4 regions of the Peribacillus sp. FSL R5-0717 genome follow, and region 4 is predicted to be linked to each of the others. Evidence: riboswitches for the same ligand, from Rfam matches in the RefSeq annotation. Region 4 holds a riboswitch; each other region holds the start of a gene.
The links. A riboswitch is a leader RNA that binds a small molecule or an ion and turns the genes downstream of it on or off. The one in region 4 is predicted to bind S-adenosylmethionine.

Region 1 (3,750 bases), 3.9 Mb from region 4:
ATAATGAAGATCATAAAGAATGGAGGGAGCATATCGGTAACCATGGCTATGGTGTGACACCCTTTACAGACCGACAATACTTCGATGCGATTTATTTCAGGGAAGATGGAGGCATACTCTTTGAAGTTGCCACAGATCCACCTGGCTTTGCTCATGATGAAACGAAGGAAACGATGGGCAGTAAATTAATGCTGCCGCCATGGTTGGAAGAAAAGCGGGAAGTTATGGAAAAAACGTTACTGCCGGCAGTGCCGAGAGTACTAGAGGAGGATAAATGATGAAACATATTTTTCAAAAAGGAAGTAATCCAGAAGCTCCGTTACTACTGCTTTTACATGGCACTGGAGGAACGGAAACAGATCTCTTGCCATTATCCGAAATGGTTTCACCGGGTTCGTCCGTACTGAGCGTACGGGGAAATGTACTTGAAAATGGAATGCCCCGTTTTTTCCGACGGTTAGCTGAAGGGGTTTTTGATGAAGAGGATTTGATTTTCCGAACGAAGGAGCTTTATGACTTCTTGGAATCAGCGTCCGGAAAATATGACTTCGACCGTGACAGAGTGGTGGCATTAGGTTATTCCAATGGTGCAAATATAGCTGCAAGTTTGCTGTTCCATTACGAGGGGGCCTTACAAGGAGCAATTCTTCATCATCCAATGGTTCCAAGACGAGGGATCGCTTTGCCGTCCCTTTCAGATATACCTGTATTTATTGCTGCAGGTAAAAACGATCCGATTTGCCCGGCAGAAGAAACTGAAGAACTTAATCAACTTTTACAGCAAGCTGGCGCAACAGTTGGAGTTCAATGGGAAAATTATGGTCATCAGTTAACACGTTCAGAGGTTGATGCAGCAGGTTCATGGTTTCAAAAGAACTTTTTATAAGAATGAGAGGGAATGAAGATGATTTCTGTTAACCCTGAAAGTCTGACTGAACGGGATAATTATAAGTTTTTGACTGGAAGCATTATACCGAGACCTATAGCGCTGGTTACGACACAATCCGAAACCGGTACAATCAATATAGCACCGTTCAGCTTTTTTAACATAGTCAGTTCAAATCCTCCGATGATTTCCATTTCTGTTCAACGGAAAGAAGGAGTTTCAAAGGATACAGCCCGAAATGCAATTCAAACAGGTGAGTTCGTTGTTCATATCACTGACGAAAATAATGTTGCCGATGCAAATCGAACGGCCAAGGAACTCCCATCTGAAGAAAGTGAATTGGGTCTTACTAATTTCACGCTGGCTGTTAGTGATAGGGTATCCGTACCAGGATTGGAAGAAGCGAAGGTACGTTTTGAATGTACATTAGAGCAATCGATTCCATTGGCAGGTTCCAAGAATGAACCTGGTTGTGATTTACTGATAGGGAAAATAGTCTGCTATCATATAGAGCAAGATATTTACCATAATGGCCGTATTGACCCGAATGGGCTAAAACCTGTAGCAAGATTAGCAGGTCATTCTTATACAAAACTAGGGGAATTATTTGAAATAGAACGTCCTTAAGGAAAAAGTAAAAAATGGCGACATCTTTTAAGATGTTGCCATTTTTAAGACCAAAATGACCCCGGTTAGTTTTATTTGCCATTATAATACGCTTAGCGCCTGTTCCAAAAATAAGCAACCTTTTAATATTAATGCCGCAAACGCCATGATCGTTAGCATTTAAAAGGAAGTCTTTACATTCCGAAACAAAACTTGACAAATTTTTCATAGATTGATACAGTTATAAAAAAATAATTTCTTATCCAGAGAGGTGGAGGGACTGGCCCTATGAAACCTCAGCAACAGGTCTACAAAGACACTGTGCTAATTCCAGGGGGTGAAACCTTGATAGATAAGACCGTACGTGTTTATTTGTCAGTAACGCACTCTTTTTTAGAGTGCGTTTTCGTTTTTTCTGGATGCAAGATTAAGGAGAGTAAGAATGGATAACAAAAGGAAGCATGATTTTCAAAGGCAAATGCAAGCACGGCATATAATAATGCTATCGCTTGGCGGGGTGATTGGAACTGGTTTATTCTTAAGTTCGGGTTATACGATTCAACAGGCTGGTCCGTTCGGAACCATCCTTTCGTATCTGATTGGTGCATTAGTGGTTTATCTAGTCATGCTATGTCTAGGTGAACTATCTGTGCATATGCCCGAGACAGGTGCGTTTCATAGTTACGCAGCCAAATACATCGGACCAGGGACAGGGTATACAGTAGCCTGGTTGTATTGGCTAACCTGGACTGTTGCACTAGGTTCGGAATTCACGGCTGCAGGATTGTTGATGCAGCGATGGTTTCCATCAATCAGTGTCTGGATATGGAGTGCTCTATTTGCCATTTTGGTTTTGGCATTAAATGCGTGGACCGTTAAGTTTTTCGCTGAATCCGAATTCTGGTTTGCGTCTATAAAGGTATTTGCTATTGTAATATTCATTATTCTGGGAGCTGCGGCAATGATAGGTTTCATTCCTATGATTAACGCACAATCAGCTCCGTTATTTTCCAATGTTACAAGTGCAGGTTTATTTCCAAATGGTGCTTTTGCCATTCTAATGACGATGCTCGCGGTGAATTTTGCATTTTCTGGAACTGAATTGATCGGAGTTGCAGCTGGAGAAACTGTGAATCCGGAAAAAACGATTCCAAAGGCAATCCGTATGACATTATGGAGATTGATTATCTTTTTTGTAGGTACCATCGTTGTTTTATCCGCATTATTGCCTGTTTCGGATGCAAGCGTATTAGAGAGCCCCTTTGTTGCCGTTCTAGAACGAATTGGAGTGCCATATGCAGCGGATATTATGAACTTTGTTATATTAACTGCCATTTTGTCCGCTGCGAACTCAGGACTATATGCCTCATCCAGGATGCTTTGGTCACTTGCAGATAAGAAAACTATTTCACCAATATTTGCAAAATTGACAAAACGGGGTGTTCCCTTGAATGCAGTCCTTTTCAGTATGCTGGGCGGTGTTTTAGCACTTTTCTCGAGTATTATAGCGCCGGATACTGTTTATATAGTGCTTGTATCCATTTCTGGACTAGCCGTGGTGATAGTTTGGATGAGTATTAGCGCGTCACAGTTTCTATTTCGCAGACGATATATAAACGAAGGAAACTCAGTTAATGATTTGGCTTATCATACACCATTATATCCATTCGTTCCAATCGTTTCATTTATGCTATGTCTTGCTTCTTGCATAGGAATTGCATTTGATCCTACACAAAGAATAGCACTATATTGTGGCATTCCGTTTATTTTGTTTTGCTATGGAAGTTATTATCTGACACAAACCATAAAGAAAAGAGGAGTAGACCATGAAAAATAAAATTAACCCAATTGAAGCAATTTTACAAGGTCATTCAGTTATGATTTTGGACGGAGCTTTAGCTACAGAGCTTGAAAGTCATGGGTGTGATTTGGACGATCCCCTGTGGTCTGCACGTGTATTACTTGAAAATCCAGAAGTGATTTACCAGGTGCACTCTGACTACTTTCGAGCTGGTGCTGACTGTGCGATAACGGCAAGCTATCAAGCAACGGTTGAAGGTTTCGCCCTCCGCGGAATACAAGAAAAAGAGGCATTGGATCTAATCAGGAAAACGGTTTTACTAGCAAGAAAAGCAAGAGATGAATTTTGGAAGGAAGAATTTCAAACGATTAGACCTAAGCCATTGGTTGCTGCATCAGTTGGACCTTATGGGGCTTATCTTGCAGATGGTTCAGAGTATGTCGGGAATTATGGTGTT
Region 2 (3,750 bases), 3.7 Mb from region 4:
AATCCAGGTGATACAATCCTTGTTCCAGATCCCGGCTATCCGGATTATCTTTCCGGTGTTGTTTTAGCCCAGGCAAAGACCGAACTGATGCCCTTGACAGAAGAAAATGATTTTCTTCCGAAATACGATGACATACATAAAGAAGTTCTTGATAAAGCCAAAATGATGTTCTTGAATTATCCGAATAATCCCACAGGCGCTTCTGCAACTGAAAGTTTCTTTGATGAAACCGTCTCCTTTGCAAAAGAACATTCAATTTGTGTGGTCCATGATTTCGCCTATGGGGCGATAGGATTCGATGGAAAAAAACCGATAAGCTTTCTCCAGGCGGAGGGTGCAAAGGATGTAGGAGTTGAAATATACACTCTATCGAAAACATACAATATGGCAGGGTGGAGAGTCGGCTTCGCAGTGGGCAATAAGAGTGTAATAGAAGCTCTTGAACTATTACAAGACCATCTTTATGTGAGTCTTTTCCCGGCGATACAAGAAGCTGCGGCAAGCGCTTTGCTTGACTCACAGACCTGTGTAGAGCAGTTAGTGCAAATGTACGAGGGGCGAAGGAATGTTTTCATTGAGGGATTGAGGTCCATCGGATGGGAAGTCAAAGCTCCAGCGGCATCGTTTTTTGCCTGGCTCAAGGTACCTGAAGGTTTTACGTCCGAGAGTTTTGCGGACTATTTATTAACGCATGCCCATGTAGCTGTTGCCGCAGGGAATGGGTTCGGTGAATTTGGCGAAGGTTATGTCAGGGTAGGGCTACTGACTTCGGAAGAACGGCTGCAAGAGGCTGTGGAACGAATACGGACATTAAACTTATTTTAATGCAATAAGGTTCACCTTTAAATAGTTAAAACTTATTGACAAAGTAGGAATTACCTGTCAGAATACAAAATAAATTCTTAATCTTTCGATACTTGGATGCAACTTATATATCAGCGTTTTCTTATTTTGAGCAGGTGGAGGGACTAGCCCGATGAAGCCCAGCAACCGACCGTAATTCCATTGTAAAATGGGGCGGAATCCTTTCGCCGGATTTTCTTGAAATCCACAAGGCACGGTGCTAATTCTTGCAGCCGATGGCTGGGAGATAAGAAGATGGCTTTTTAAAGCCTCTTCTTTATGAAGGGGCTTTTGCCATTTTGAGACCATCTCAGGCCAATAGTGACATAGAGAGTTTACTAACGTGTTATAGGAGTGATCAGATGAGCGAGATAGTCGCTACTTATTTAATTCATGACTTTATTGGAAATCATGAGAAAAAAGCAGAGAGCATTGCCTTGGGTCTGACTGTCGGGACATGGACGGACTTGCCGCATTTGGTACAGAAACAACTGGAAAAACATAAGGGACGCGTCGTATCGGTGACACCCCTATCTGAAGAAGAGAGGGCAAACAGCTACTTTAATCGGAAAGTATACCGTTCGCTGATTAAAATTGCCTATCCGGCAAGGAATTTCTCCAATGATTTACCTGCAATCCTTACGACGGTCTTCGGCAAACTTTCATTGGACGGTGAAATAAAACTTATGGACTTGGATTTTGTCGGTGATATTCAAAAAGCTTTTCCCGGGCCGCAATTTGGCATTGAAGGCATAAGGGAAAAGCTTGGCGTATTTAACCGGCCCTTGGTGATGAGCATCTTTAAAGGTGTATTGGGAAGAGACCTAACATTTCATAATGAGCAACTGAGGCAACAAGCATTGGGAGGTGTCGACCTGGTTAAGGATGATGAGATCCTCTTCGACCAGGAACTGACTCCATTTTTCGATAGAATAAAAACGGGAAAAAGAATATTGAATGAAGTCTATGAAACCACTGGCCACCGTACTTTATATGCTGTCAATCTATCAGGGAAAACTTTTGAATTATTGGATAAGGCAGAGCAAGCGGCTGCAGCAGGGGCAGATGCTTTATTGTTCAACGTTCATACATATGGTTTGGATGTATTGCAGGCCTTGAGTGAACATGATCGTATCAAGCTGCCGATCATGGCGCACCCCGCATATAGCGGGGCATTGGCATCTTCATCATTTTATGGTATCGGCTATCCATTATTGCTTGGTAAATTAGTAAGGTTATCAGGCGCGGATTTATCTTTGTTCCCTTCTCCTTATGGAAATGTCGCACTTGAAAAAACGGAGACCTTAGCGATTGCTGAAGCTCTGACAAAAGATGAACTTTCATGGAAAAAAGCCTTCCCTGTTCCTTCTGCAGGCATTCATCCGGGCATGGTTCCGGACCTGATCAAGGATTTCGGGCTTGATAGTGTGATTAATGCCGGAGGCGGAATTCACGGGCACCCTGACGGAGCAGAGGGCGGTGCCAAGGCATTCCGTTCTGCTGTGGAAGCCGTTCTGGCAGGAAAGGAACTTTCTGAAGCGGCGGCTGAGGAAGAAACCCTAAAAAAAGCTCTTGTGTTGTGGGGAGGCCTATAAGAAATAATGAAACCGATCATCTTTTGTGATTTTGACGGAACGATCACCAACACAGATAATATCATTTCAATTATGAAGAAATTTGCGCCTCCGGAATGGGAAGCGTTGAAAGACGGTGTCCTTCAGCAAAAAATCAGTATATCTTCAGGAGTTGGGGATATGTTTTCCCTGCTTGATAGTGGCTTGAAGGATGACATCATCCAATATGTAAGAAAAACGGCCGGCATTCGTCCAGGGTTTTATGAATTCGTTGAGTATACGAAACAAGCCAATATCCCTTTATATATTGTAAGCGGGGGCATGGATTTTTTCATTTCACCCCTTTTGAATGATATCTTGCCAACAGAGTCCGTTTATTGCAACCATGCATTTTTTGATAAGGAAAAGATTTATATTGAGTGGCCACATGCTTGTGATGAGCAATGTAATAATGATTGCGGTTGCTGCAAGCCATCCATTATGAGGAAAATTACGGGTCCGGAAGATTTTAAACTCGTTATTGGAGATTCAGTGACGGATTTTGAAGCGGCAAAACAGGCCGATTTTGTCATAGCCCGTGACATACTGCTTGAAAAATGCGATAGGGAAGGAATTCCACATCAAGGATTCGAAACATTTTTTGATGTAATTGACATTATAAAGCAGCAGGAGGTGGTTAAAGCGTGAACACTCATTCTAAAGAGTGGCAGGAGTTGGCAGATATTAAAGCTGAACTGGCCGAAAGGGATTGGTTTATGGGAACTAGCGGGAATTTGTCCATCCGCGAACCCAAAAGCCCTTTCTTTTATATTACCGCAAGCGGTAAGGATAAAAGGAAGCAATCGGCTACGGACTTTTTACTGGTGGATTTAAAAGGAAAACCAGTTGAAGATACGAACCTAAGACCATCGGCCGAAACTTTACTTCATACAGACATTTACCGAAAAACCAATGCGAACTGTGTACTCCATGTCCATACAGTTGAAAATAATGTGATATCGGAATTGTACGGAGATGAAGGCCAAGTTTCCTTTCGTAATCATGAAATCATTAAAGCGACCGGTCGGTGGGATGAAGATTCGGAGCTTCGGATTCCAATCATATATAATCACGCTGACATACCGCTGCTATCCGATAAGTTCAAGCCGCATGTCGAAGAAGACTCTGGCGCTGTGCTGATACGCAATCATGGCATTACGGTTTGGGGCAAAAGCGGATTCGAGGCAAAAAGAATACTTGAAGCCTGCGAATTTTTATTTCAATATCAACTGTTACTTAATCAACAAAAGGCGTTTGCAGGTTCTATAAGATAAATACTCATAGAGGAGGAATG
Region 3 (3,750 bases), 1.9 Mb from region 4:
AAACACCCATGGTAACCGCCAATCCCCACGCAATCGTGATAACGATCCAGCCGGCATCTTTTGCATAGGAACCCTTTAAGGATGAACCTGCCCCAATACCTGCTCCGAATAAAACTAAAATCATCGTGCCTAACACTTCTCCCCAAAATGGAGTCATGATAAAACCCTCCCCTGATAATTTTTTAAACCTTGCCAACAAATAAAAGGAGATCCACAGCAGAACTATATTCATAAAGGAATTATGAATAGATCTGTTGTGAATCTCCTAGTCTCCGTCACATATATTAACTTGTACTGTAAAATATACTAGGTTATGAAAACGCTGTCAATATTTTATGAAAAATTAATCTATTATACTGTAATTTTTTTCAATTTTTCCCTATTAGACGATATCCCATAATTCAGTTTTTGAAGTGGTGATTGACGAGGCGCCGGCATCAAGGGCATTCAGGACTTCATCCGAAGTACGTATGAGGCCGCCTGCAAAAATCGGTGTTTGCAATCGTTCCTTCACTTCTTTTATCATCCATGGCATGGCGCCCGGCAATACTTCGATATAATCCGGCTTGGTTTTCTGCACCAGCTTATAACTTTTCTCAAGCGCATGTGAGTCTATTAAAAAGATTCGCTGGATGGCAATGACCCCCTTTTGCTTCGCCTTCAATATAACGCTTGATTTAGTCGAAATCAGCCCATAGGGGTTATATTCCTGACAAATGAATTCTGTCGCGTACTCATCACTTCTTATGCCATGGATCAAATCGACATGATAAATCATTTTCTTATTATGCTGCTTGGCCATCATACTTACATTTTTCAATTGTGAGATATGCAAATCAAGAAACACACCTATTTCATAGGAACTTTCTAGAAATCTTTCAAAATCCTTCATACTTGCTGAAGCAGGCAAAATCTTCTGATCCATCATTATCCTCCTCATTACCAGAAAAACTCAAAACTTCAAGTCATTTAGTATATTTTAAAGAACTTGATTTATCAAACACATTTTTTCATGAACCATGTAACCTTAACACTATCATACCTTTCACACCCTTTATAGATTGCGGCAAAGGATATATGTAAAATATCCCCTTGAATCATAAAGAGAGTTTCATTTTCAATGCACCTTCGACGAGTTCATACGATTTAATTGTGCCAATGGGAATTTTTCTCACGATGCTCCAAGCATTAACATTCATTTTGATCGCTCTTTTTTCATATTCAAAAAATGGCGGTCTGTTAAATATCCTTTGGTTGATGAAATTCCTGTCAATGGGTTCCATTTCGACTAATTCAAATGAAATCGTTCTTTTTTCCACATGAATCGGTTTTAATGTAATCCGGAAAGCCACGTTTTTCTTAAACATCATTTTTTTCACTTCCATCGTTCCGGAAAGCACAATATGACTTGGCGTAATTTCGACTTTAATCTCCTGACCAGATGATTTCATTTTTATGATTCTCTCTATCATGGCTTCAGTTACCGTAATCGGTATGCCATTTTTGAATGGACTCATCCTTGCATTCCCTCCCCACTCAAAGCATATGCCGGATTCCCTGATGCCGTTAACATTCCAGCCCGGATTAATAAACGGTATATTCAAAATATTCCAGCTCCACCCCTTGACCTTCATAAAAACTACCTGTATAGTCATAGTTAATTTAATAGACAACTCTTATCCAGAGAGGTGGAGGGACTGGCCCTTTGATGCCTCAGCAACAGACTGATCTTGTACTGTGCTAATTCCAGAAGTGTAAAAACTTGAAGATAAGAAGAGTATATAGCTTTGTTGCCAACACCTCTTCTTATTTTTAAGAAGAGGTTTTTTATTTTTAAAAGGAAAGAAGGAATCAACATGTCAATCACATTAACGAAAGCACCATTCAGGGCGGACCACGTCGGAAGTTTATTAAGACCGGAACGTTTACATATTGCCAGGAAGGACTTTAAGGAAGGTACCATTTCAGCTGAGCGGCTTCGTGAAATTGAAACTGAAGAAATCAATCGGATCGTCGATAAACAAATCGAAGTTGGTTTAGAGGCCGTTACGGACGGTGAATTCAGACGAACATGGTGGCACTTTGACTTCCTCGAACATTTAAATGGCATCGAGGGATATGTAACTGAAAAAGGCCTCACATTCGATGGTGTCGAAACAGAGAGATATAATGTTCGCAATACCGGGAAGGTTTCATTCAACCCTGAACATCCCTTCATTCGTGATTTCATTGAATTGAACAAAATCGTGAACGGACGTGCCGTTGCCAAGCAAACAATCCCCAGTCCGAATCAATTATTTGCTGCAGGCATTCATAATGAAGACGTCTACCCTGATATTGAAGACTATGCAAATGATATCATCAACGCCTATCAGCATGCTTTGAAAGCCTTTTATGAAGCAGGTGTGCGTTATCTTCAATTGGATGATGTATATATTGCCAGACTTTCAGCTCCGGATTTCCAGTTCAAAGATGGAAAATATACGAGGGAACAATTAATTGATCTTGCACTTCGAGTCATTAATGGCGCATTGGAAGGCAAACCAGAAGACCTTATCGTCACTACCCATCTATGTCGCGGAAACTACCAGTCGACATGGGCGTTTGAAGGAAGCTATGCCCGTATCGCCCCAACTTTATTGGCAAAAGAAAAAGTGGATGGATTCTTCTTGGAATATGATGATCAACGCTCAGGGGATTTCAAACCATTGGAATACATTCCAAATGGCGGTGCACGGGTCGTACTGGGTGTCGTCACTTCAAAAAATGGAGAAATCGAGGACAAGGAAGCTGTTAAGGCACGCATTAAAGAAGCATCGCAATTCGTTCCGCTCGAACAATTATGCTTAAGCCCTCAATGCGGCTTCGCCTCTACACATCACGGCACCAAGCTAACCGAGGCACAGCAATGGGAAAAGCTGAAATTCGTCGTTGATGTTGCGAAAGAAGTATGGGAATGATTATTTTACGGAGACTTTAAAACTTATTTACAGGATTCGAACAACCTAATCGGCTTCAATATAAGCGTGCCGATTAGGTTTATACTTAAAACCCTAAAACTGAAAGCAAACAAAAAAGAACGGCCATCTGGACGTTCCCTTTTTACTTGCAGCTATCATCATCCTCCATTTTCTTCACGAATATATCATCCGTCACCCTATCTTCCAGCTTGTTCCTCAAGGCCAATTCAGCAGCCTTCCCATCACTAGGCGATCCGTCCGAGAAATACATCGGAAACAGGGAGAAAAACATAATATAAAAAGAAAAATAGATAAATTGATACCAGATTACCGAGCTGTCCAGGATATTCTGATACACTAAGCTATATATGATCAGCATGCTGATTAAATTAAAGATAGCCCCCCCTAAATAGATCAGGGTATTCGTCAATCGATTATCATGTTTCAAACCCTTGAACTCGCAAGTCCCATTCCAAAAATAATATTTCCTCACCTCTATGTTCCGAAAGGCGAAAAGCTTATTACCACACCCGATCAAGATTTTCTTTTCTGATCCCCCAAAGATCGTAACAAAGAAAATATGCCCGCTCAAATGTATCAGTGTAACGATCGGCATGATCAAAAAAAAGGAAAATAGAAATTTAATGATATCAGAGAGACCAAACATATTTAACTAACCCCCTCCTTACCAGCGATTTTCTTACCAGGATGCTACTCTGATACCCTGCCCACACTGGTTATAACTAGTAAATTTTCACAGTGGTAATATGTTGCTTTCCACAAATGATAA
Region 4 (3,750 bases):
TTTGCCAGGTTAGATGTAATGGCGGATGATAGGGTACAGCCCGTACCATGAGTGTTTTTTGTATGAATGCGCTCTCCCTTGATCCAGTGGAAGTCAGTCCCATCATAAAAAAGATCATTTGGATTTCCTGCTGCATGGCCGCCTTTAAGTAAAACGGCTTTGGAACCCATTTCTTGTATCGAAATGCATGCCCTGTAGAAATCTTGTTTCGTCCGAATCGGGAAGCCAGTAAGTACTTCCGCTTCTGGTACATTGGGTGTTACAAGATTTGCAAGCGGAAGCAATTCCATTTTTAAGGCAGAGATGGCCTTTTCGTCGAGCAAATGGTGGCCGCTTTTGGAAATCATGACAGGGTCAAGGATAACGATGGCAGGCATGAAGGTTTTAAGGGACGCAGCGACCGTTTCCACGATTTCTTTTGATCCAAGCATGCCTATTTTTACTGCATCGACAGGAATATCTTCAAAGATAGCTGCAATTTGATCCGATATGATAGCTGTTTCAATGGGCTGTACAGAACGGACTTCCATTGTGTTTTGGGCAGTTACGGCTGTGATGGCAGACATTCCAAATACACCATGTGCAGAAAATGTTTTTAAATCCGCTTGTATTCCAGCACCGCCCCCTGAATCAGAGCCTGCGATCGTTAATGCTGTTTTCATAAAAAAACCCCTTCATATAATTATTTTTTAGCAGTATTTTAAGTAATATGAAAGCTAAAATCGCACCTGCGAATGAACTGAACATAAAAGCCGGTAAAAAACCAAAAAGTGCAGCTTTTTCTCCCAATAGGAGGGTGGCAAGCGGATAACAGGCCAGGGAACCGAGAAAGCCGGTCCCGATCACTTCCCCTAAACAGGCGAATTTTAAGCTTTGTGTTTTTCGGTAAAGGATGGCGGCCAAAAGTGCACCAATCATGCTGCCTGGAAAGGCGAAAATTGAACCGGTACCAGACATGTTTCTAATGATGGAAACTAAAAAAGCTTGTGTCACCGCATATGCAGGCCCCAATAGAACCGCCGTCAGGACATTTGCCAGATGTTGAATAGGAAAGATTTTTGCAAATCCTGCAGGGATGAAAATAAATGAACTGGTAAGCGTCGTTAAAGCCGTGATCATGGCAGTCAATGTCAGTTTCTTGATAGGGTTCATCCTCATGTCAACCACCTACAGAGGCCAATCCTGCTCATTTTGAACCATGTCCCAGAATAAATATTCATATCGGGAAGTAACCAAAAAGTGCTTTTCTAATCTAAGAAGTTCCTTTTCAGGCATGCCTTCCGTCAATTCTTCCAACAAAGCGATCAGCCACTTGTGTGCTTCCCCGAACTCAGGAGATGAATAGGACCTTATCCAATCTGCGTAGCGATTGTTTTCCAGTGCTGCTCCATTTTGTTCTTTTAATAGCAAACCGATTTCATAATAATCCCAAGCGCAGGGAAGGAGACAGGCGATCAAGTCTGCCAAAGTCCCATGCTGAGCTGCATTTAGCATGTAACCTGTATAGGCTAGAGTGGTTGGAGTAGGTTCTGTATTTTCCAATTCCTTGGAGCTGATCCCGAATTCGGAAGCATAATGCCGATGAATATCCATTTCCACTTGAAGGGTTTCATTTAAAATGCTCGCAAATTTTGCCATGGTTTCGATGTTATGGGCTTTGATGACACCTAAAGCAAAGAGCTTGGAATAATCCATGAGATAGACATAGTCCTGCTTCAGGTAATAGGCAAATTTCTTTTCAGGAAGTGTGCCGTTTCCAATTGCCTGGACAAAGGCATGTGAATGGTTCCTTTTCCAAATCTCTTTTGCCCGTGCATGCAGTCTATCACTGAATGTTTCTAATTTTGTATTCTCCATTGTTCATCCTCCTATAGAATGGCTCCCTTTGCCTTTGTTAAATAAAAAACCCCGTTCCTGAATACGGAACGGGGTAGATGGATATAGTCTGTAAAATGGACGATATCATCCACTTCCCTCCGCCGGTATGAGCCGGTTCAGGTTCAAAGGGTCCGGAACTAATTCCATCTCAGTCTTAAAAAAGACTCCCCTAGTGGTGTGAATTGTATGTAATTACTGACATCATATCAGAAAGACAAGAAAATGCAACCCGTATTTGAAAGAGGAATCACTTTATGTCCAGGAAAAAAGGGAGAACCAGGTAATTGACTTTTGAAGATTATTAGGATAGAATCATTTCTACATCATTATATATTGAATTCTTATCCAGAGAGGTGGAGGGACTTGGCCCTAAGAAACCTCGGCAGCGGACCCGTTTAGGGAACTGTGCTAAATCCAACAAGCATATGCTTGGAAGATAAGAAGAGCCGAACGGACACTGTCAGCCTCTTCTTAAATTAGAAGGGGCTTTTATTTTTGGGAAATAACGTTTAGTGACATACTAGAAAAGGTATATATAATTTGGTGAAATCAAACAAGTTGATAAAGTTTAGCTAACTAGAAGCAGGCACTAGGACGGAAAGGAGCCATTTACATGGCAGAATTATTTAAGAGGATTGAACAGAGGAAGGCAAAACTCATTGAAGAGCTATTGGCCAATGGAGTATACAAAACCTCTGATGAAAGGCACCTTTATGATGCCCCATTAAAAGTACTTGAAGATGAATATAAGATTGTTATAAATAGACCTAATAACGAGTCACCTTCTGAATGGATGACATAGTTATCGGAATACAATATTTGGATTTTTGGATAAGGGATATGATGTAAGCATTCGCAGTCTACACTAGTGGATGCTTTTTTTGCGTTTATTAGAAAACGACACAAATTATACATAATTAAATAACAAAATAGGTGTTTTGTCACATTTGACCTATAAAATAACACAATTAATTTCTGGGAAATAGTTGATTTTAACTAGTGATTTCATTATGATGAAAGTGTAAAAATATTGAATAAATGGGAGGTGGCTATGATGCCTTGCCGTAAGGTAACTATAGAAAAAGTAGAAGAGAAGAGACAGGAAATGATAAAGTTGGGAGCGATTTACGGCTTAACAAGTCTGCTGACTGTACAAGCCAGTCAAGAATTGGATACGCTATTGAATGCGTTAGCAAGTAAAAGAGATTCTGAATATTTTTCCCTTCAAGAAGCATATAGGTATTTTTAAATTAGCAATTCGACCTGTATTAATCTAAAAAAGCTACTGCTCAAGGCAATAGCTCTAAAGAATTATATATTAAATATCGACACGTTTACCTAGAATGATCAAATCCCGCTCAATGCCATCCATCTCGGCAACTTGAGGTAAATGTGCCCATTCTTCAAACCCGAATTTGGAAAAAAGCTTAAGGCTTGGTGTATTATGGGCGAAAATGAAACCCAATAAAGTCTTAACACCTAATTTTGGACTCAATTCAATTGCCTTTCGAATCGAAATTTGTCCAATTCCTTTTCCCCGGAAATAATCATCAATGTAAATGCTGATTTCGGCAGTGGAATTATATGCCGGTCGGCCATAAAAGGATTGAAAGCTCATCCATCCAGCGGTTTTCCCTTCTATAGTAATGATATATAGCGGTCTACTTTCTGAATGATGTTCCTCAAACCATTTAACCCTCGATTGGACGGATACAGGTTCCGTATCTGCCGTGACCATCCTTGAAGCAATTGTCGAATTATATATTTCAACAATTCTGGGTAGATCAGATAGTTCTGCCTCTCTAAACTCTATGTGTTCTTCCATGATTTAAACTCCTAACTATCATTTATTCAATCTCCAGAATGAAGGGT

Region 1: another riboswitch for S-adenosylmethionine. It lies ahead of mmuP (S-methylmethionine permease); the one in region 4 lies ahead of NYE65_RS19145 (Fur-regulated basic protein FbpA).
Region 2: another riboswitch for S-adenosylmethionine. It lies ahead of mtnW (2,3-diketo-5-methylthiopentyl-1-phosphate enolase); the one in region 4 lies ahead of NYE65_RS19145 (Fur-regulated basic protein FbpA).
Region 3: another riboswitch for S-adenosylmethionine. It lies ahead of NYE65_RS09955 (5-methyltetrahydropteroyltriglutamate--homocysteine S-methyltransferase); the one in region 4 lies ahead of NYE65_RS19145 (Fur-regulated basic protein FbpA).

Annotation. Positions count from the first base shown of each region.
Region 1 covers NZ_JBBOOF010000001.1:43,362-47,111, reverse strand. The annotation lists gene NYE65_RS00195 (ring-cleaving dioxygenase) at 1-278, shown strand, start outside; gene NYE65_RS00190 (alpha/beta hydrolase) at 278-886, shown strand; gene NYE65_RS00185 (flavin reductase family protein) at 905-1,513, shown strand; SAM riboswitch class I at 1,749-1,851, shown strand; gene mmuP (S-methylmethionine permease) at 1,935-3,329, shown strand; gene mmuM (homocysteine S-methyltransferase) at 3,319-3,750, shown strand, end outside.
Region 2 covers NZ_JBBOOF010000001.1:222,830-226,579, reverse strand. The annotation lists gene NYE65_RS01060 (pyridoxal phosphate-dependent aminotransferase) at 1-825, shown strand, start outside; SAM riboswitch class I at 944-1,097, shown strand; gene mtnW (2,3-diketo-5-methylthiopentyl-1-phosphate enolase) at 1,206-2,438, shown strand; gene NYE65_RS01050 (2-hydroxy-3-keto-5-methylthiopentenyl-1-phosphate phosphatase) at 2,445-3,104, shown strand; gene NYE65_RS01045 (methylthioribulose 1-phosphate dehydratase) at 3,101-3,730, shown strand.
Region 3 covers NZ_JBBOOF010000001.1:2,035,580-2,039,329, forward strand. The annotation lists gene NYE65_RS09940 (MIP/aquaporin family protein) at 1-157, opposite strand, end outside; gene NYE65_RS09945 (glycerol-3-phosphate responsive antiterminator) at 383-925, opposite strand; gene NYE65_RS09950 (hypothetical protein) at 1,098-1,517, opposite strand; SAM riboswitch class I at 1,674-1,775, shown strand; gene NYE65_RS09955 (5-methyltetrahydropteroyltriglutamate--homocysteine S-methyltransferase) at 1,857-2,960, shown strand; gene NYE65_RS09960 (membrane protein) at 3,103-3,627, opposite strand.
Region 4 covers NZ_JBBOOF010000001.1:3,961,677-3,965,426, forward strand. The annotation lists gene thiD (bifunctional hydroxymethylpyrimidine kinase/phosphomethylpyrimidine kinase) at 1-662, opposite strand, end outside; gene thiW (energy coupling factor transporter S component ThiW) at 631-1,152, opposite strand; gene tenA (thiaminase II) at 1,168-1,857, opposite strand; TPP riboswitch at 1,955-2,059, opposite strand; SAM riboswitch class I at 2,217-2,321, shown strand; gene NYE65_RS19145 (Fur-regulated basic protein FbpA) at 2,492-2,680, shown strand; gene NYE65_RS19150 (aspartyl-phosphate phosphatase Spo0E family protein) at 2,933-3,127, shown strand; gene NYE65_RS19155 (GNAT family N-acetyltransferase) at 3,197-3,703, opposite strand.